DNA from 2 places in the Gracilibacillus sp. HCP3S3_G5_2 genome. Region 1 is predicted to be linked to the other one. Evidence: riboswitches for the same ligand, from Rfam matches in the RefSeq annotation. Region 1 holds a riboswitch; the other holds the start of a gene.
The links. A riboswitch is a leader RNA that binds a small molecule or an ion and turns the genes downstream of it on or off. The one in region 1 is predicted to bind S-adenosylmethionine.

Region 1 (2,205 bases):
GGGTACTAAACGTCTGTAAGCCTCTATTAATCATAGTCTTACTTTATCAGAGGTGACAAGCTATAATAACGAAATGATCAATCGTGTCAAAGATAAATAGAAAGTAATGAAAAAAGTAAGCCGTTCGGTTAGTAAAGCCGTGTCCGAGGAAAGTATTTTGACGAAGCGATGATATAGCATTGATTTTACTTTATATTCCATTATTTTGCCCATTCCACTTTTGGGTGAATTTTTTAAAAAAGTACTAGCATACAACTTCCCCTTCTGTTAAAATATTTTCAATTTACTAATTGGGGGGATGTAACTTGTTTGTAAACAGACTTGATGAAGATTTAGCCTTGAAACTAATTGATTTGAGAGATGCAGAAAAAGTATTTGCATTAACTGAAAATTCAAGAGACTATTTACGGGAATGGCTACCTTGGGTTGATACAACCTTAAAGGTAGAAGATACAAAAGCTTTTATTCAATCAAGTATAAAAGGGTTCGCCGACAATAAGAGTTTAACGACAGTCATCTTATATAAAAATGAAATTGTCGGGGTTGCCGGTTATAATAGCATTGACTGGTCCAATAAGATTGCGTATATCGGCTATTGGCTTGGTGCCGAATACCAAGGAAAAGGAATTATGACAAGAGCAGCGAAAGGATTAACAGATTATGCTTTTCATGAATTAAAATTAAATAAAGTAGAAATTAGAGCTGCGGTTGACAACCAAAAAAGCAGAAGTGTCCCTAAAAGGCTGGGATTTGTGGAAGAAGGGCATATCAGAAGTAGTGAATGGTTATACGATCATTATGTTGATCATATTGTATACGGAGTTTTAGCTGAGGAATGGCTGAAATAGTATATAAAATATTGTCGAAATATATTGACAATTTTAACGAAAGCATGCTAAAGTGTAGTATATTACTTGGATTTAAAAAATAAAATATAATAATCTTGTCTTATCAAGAGAGGTGGAGGGACTGGCCCAAAGAAGCCTCGGCAACCATTAAGTTTTTTACTTAATATAGGTGCCAATTCCATCTAAGTAGATTTTACTTAGAAGAGATAAGAGATTCCTAATGTTCATTTACGTCTCTCTATCTCTATTTGTAGGTAGGGAGATTTTTTATTGTTATAAATGATTTTGTTGCTTGCATCTATTTCTTCTCCTTGAATAATTGTAGATGGAAGGAAGCGAGCAAGTTAAGCAGTGATTCGCTAAAAAATGAATAGGTGATAGCTTATCAAGAGAGGTGGAGGGACTGGCCCAATGAAACCCGGCAACCATTAAGCAATGCTTAAAAGGTGCTAATTCCAACAGGAGAAATCCTGAAAGATAAGAAGAGCAGTTAAGCCCTCTTTTTATCGAAGAGGGCTTTTTCATTTATCGAAAAATTTATTTGAAAAAGGAGTAATCTCGTATGTCGATTGTTATTTTAGACGGTATCCGTACACCTTTCGGGAAATGGAACGGTGCACTCTCAGAATTTACAGCTGTAAATTTAGCGAGTATGTCATTGAAATATTTAATCGAGAAATATCCTATGATTCCATACATAGATGGGGTATTGTTAGCACAAGTTATTCAGGCTGGCCAAGGACAAAATCCTGCAAGACAAGTTGCACACGAAGCAGGACTCGACTCCAACACACCAGCAATCACACTTAATAACGTCTGTCTTGGGGGAGTTGCCACTGTTATTGATGCGGTTCGTCGCATTAAATTAGAAGAAGGTAGTACGTATATTGTTGGTGGTTTTGATTCGATGTCAAATGCTCCCCATGTTATCCCTACTCGGTCGATCAAGGGAATGGGACACCAAACAATAACAGACACACTACTACATGATGGACTGTGGTGTTCTTTAAGCAATCAATCAATGGGAGTATTAACAGAACAATATAATCTTGTATACGACATTGGTCGTGAAGAACAAGATCAATTTGCCGCTCTATCTCAGCAAAGAGCAGCAAAGGCGTCTGAACAAGGTTTATTACAGGACGAAATCCTACCGATTGATGGAGTGTTGACAGAGGATGAAGGAATCCGGCCAGAGACAACAGTAGAAACATTAGCAAAATTAAAACCAGCTTTTACGAAAGGTGGAACCATTACAGCTGGCAATGCTTCACAAATGACAGATGGGGCTAGCCTTGGTGTTGTGACAACATTAGAGCAAGCCCAACAAATGGAGACAGAACCACTTGCTTATATC
Region 2 (2,205 bases), on a different contig from region 1:
AAGTCCTTATATTGGTACATTCTAGAATCATTGAGAAAAAATTCGTCATTTTCAATTTCACGTAATTGCTTTTGAACGGCCGTTTTAACCCCTAATTTACTTTTAGTATCCCAAGTAAAGATCGTTTTGTTACTTAACTTTCGGCCAAAAATAAGATATAGAATAAAGCCAACAATCGGAATAAATGTTAATACCATGATCCATGCCCACGTAGAAGTTGGATTTTTACGCTCTAAAAAGATAATGGTTAACGATAACAGAATATTAAAAATTAAGGTAAAACTAATAATAAGTTGAAAAAACTCCACATGTAGCCCCTCCCTTCTTCTTTACTAATATAGCACAATTATGACCTAGCTAATAGCAATCGCTATTAGCCTAGTCAATCGTAATCGAGCCGTTATCTTTTTCCGTTTTCGGGCCTTTAATTTCTAACACACCATCTTGAAAGCTTGCTTTTGCCGTTCTTTTATCCACAGCATATGGCAAAGTAATGGTTCGTTGGTTACGATGCTGCCTTCTTTCTTTATGATAATAATGATACGATTCATCATACTGTTCGGTTTCCTCTAAATAATCGATCATCACAGTAATTTGATTACCTATTATTCGTAGTTGAATTTGTTCTTTCTTTATTCCTGGTAAATCAACACGCACTATCCATTCCTGTTCGGTTTCTGCAATATCTACAGGGATTTGCCTTGGGACTTTTGCCTGTTCAAAAAAGCTGTCGATCGTTTCCATTACATTTCTTGTAGGTTTTTCATAGAGAAAAGCATCGAGCTTCTTGATAAAATCTTCTCCCCATTCCGGTATTCCACCTTTTTGTGACACTGGATCACTCCTTTCTATACATCGTTATTACTGTTACAATTGATGAGTGACAATACTTATCAGGGTGCTCTTTTATTTTATGCACCTAGATAGTAAATGATCCTGCTGTTAATCACCTTTAATATTCTGAATTTTCTGTTGACGATTTCCAATATATAACTTATAATGAGGACAATTGAATACACATTTTAACTCTTATTAAGAGAGGCAGAGGGAATAGGCCCTATGAAGCCCGGCAACCTTCAGTTTAAACAGTAAATTGAATTGGTGCTAAATCCTACAGGTTTCACCTGAAAGATAAGAGGAGGACGACTAATACATTTCAACCTCTTCTTACTTTTGTAAAGAAGAGGTTTTTTATTTCTAATTAGGAGGGTACATAATGACAAATTCGTTCCAATTTCCAGGTAGTGAAACAAACCTTTTACATGGTGGACAACAAGTCGATCCTGCCACAAATGCTCGTGCTGTTCCCATTTATCAAACAACTTCGTATGTATTTAATAATACGGAGCACGCCCAAAATTTATTTGCTTTAGCAGAAACTGGGAATATTTATTCTCGGATCATGAATCCTACTGTTGATGCTTTTGAACAACGAATGGCCTTGTTAGAGGATGGCGTAGCAGCAGTGGGTACAGCTTCGGGAGCATCTGCCATTACACTAGCTATCTTAAACCTTGCCAATGCTGGAGATGAAATTATCGCCGACAGTAATTTATACGGTGGTACGTTTAATTTATTCAATAAAACATTGCCCAAATACGGGATTGATGTGAAATTTGTCGATGGAACAGATCCAAAGAATTTCCGTAATGCGATTACCTCCAAAACAAAAGCGATCTTCGGTGAAGTGATTACTAATCCTAGTCTGAATGTCTTCGATATCGAAGCAGTAGCGGATATTGCTCATGAGCAAGGAATACCTTTAATTATTGATAATACCTTTGCTACACCTTATGTATGTAAACCGATTAGCTGGGGTGCTGATATTGTTGTCCACTCTGCAACAAAATGGATCGGTGGTCACGGAACATCAATTGGTGGAGTTGTCGTAGATAGTGGAAGATTTAATTGGAATAATGAACGATTCCCTGGATTCACTGAGCCAGATGATACGTATCACGGTATAAGATTCGGGATCGATATCGGACCAGCTGCATTTGCTACCAAATTGCGTGTACAGTTACTTCGGGATATTGGCCCATCATTAAGTCCTCAAAATGCCTTTTATTTCTTACAGGGACTGGAGACATTACATTTACGTATTGAGCGACATGGCGAAAACACAAAAGCAGTTGCTCATTACCTGGAAAATCATCCACAAGTAGAATGGGTTTCTTATCCAGGTTTGGAGAATCACCCTTCTCA

Region 2: linked by a shared signal. The riboswitch ahead of ACTNEP_RS17985 (aminotransferase class V-fold PLP-dependent enzyme) and the one ahead of ACTNEP_RS12010 (acetyl-CoA C-acyltransferase) in region 1 are both predicted to bind S-adenosylmethionine.

The regions. Positions count from the first base shown of each region.
Region 1 is NZ_JBQHXU010000007.1:143,737-145,941, forward strand. It holds gene ACTNEP_RS12005 (GNAT family N-acetyltransferase) at 306-848, shown strand; SAM riboswitch class I at 946-1,061, shown strand; SAM riboswitch class I at 1,228-1,332, shown strand; gene ACTNEP_RS12010 (acetyl-CoA C-acyltransferase) at 1,411-2,205, shown strand, end outside.
Region 2 is NZ_JBQHXU010000014.1:78,729-80,933, forward strand. It holds gene cls (cardiolipin synthase) at 1-308, opposite strand, end outside; gene ACTNEP_RS17980 (Hsp20/alpha crystallin family protein) at 379-834, opposite strand; SAM riboswitch class I at 1,027-1,138, shown strand; gene ACTNEP_RS17985 (aminotransferase class V-fold PLP-dependent enzyme) at 1,217-2,205, shown strand, end outside.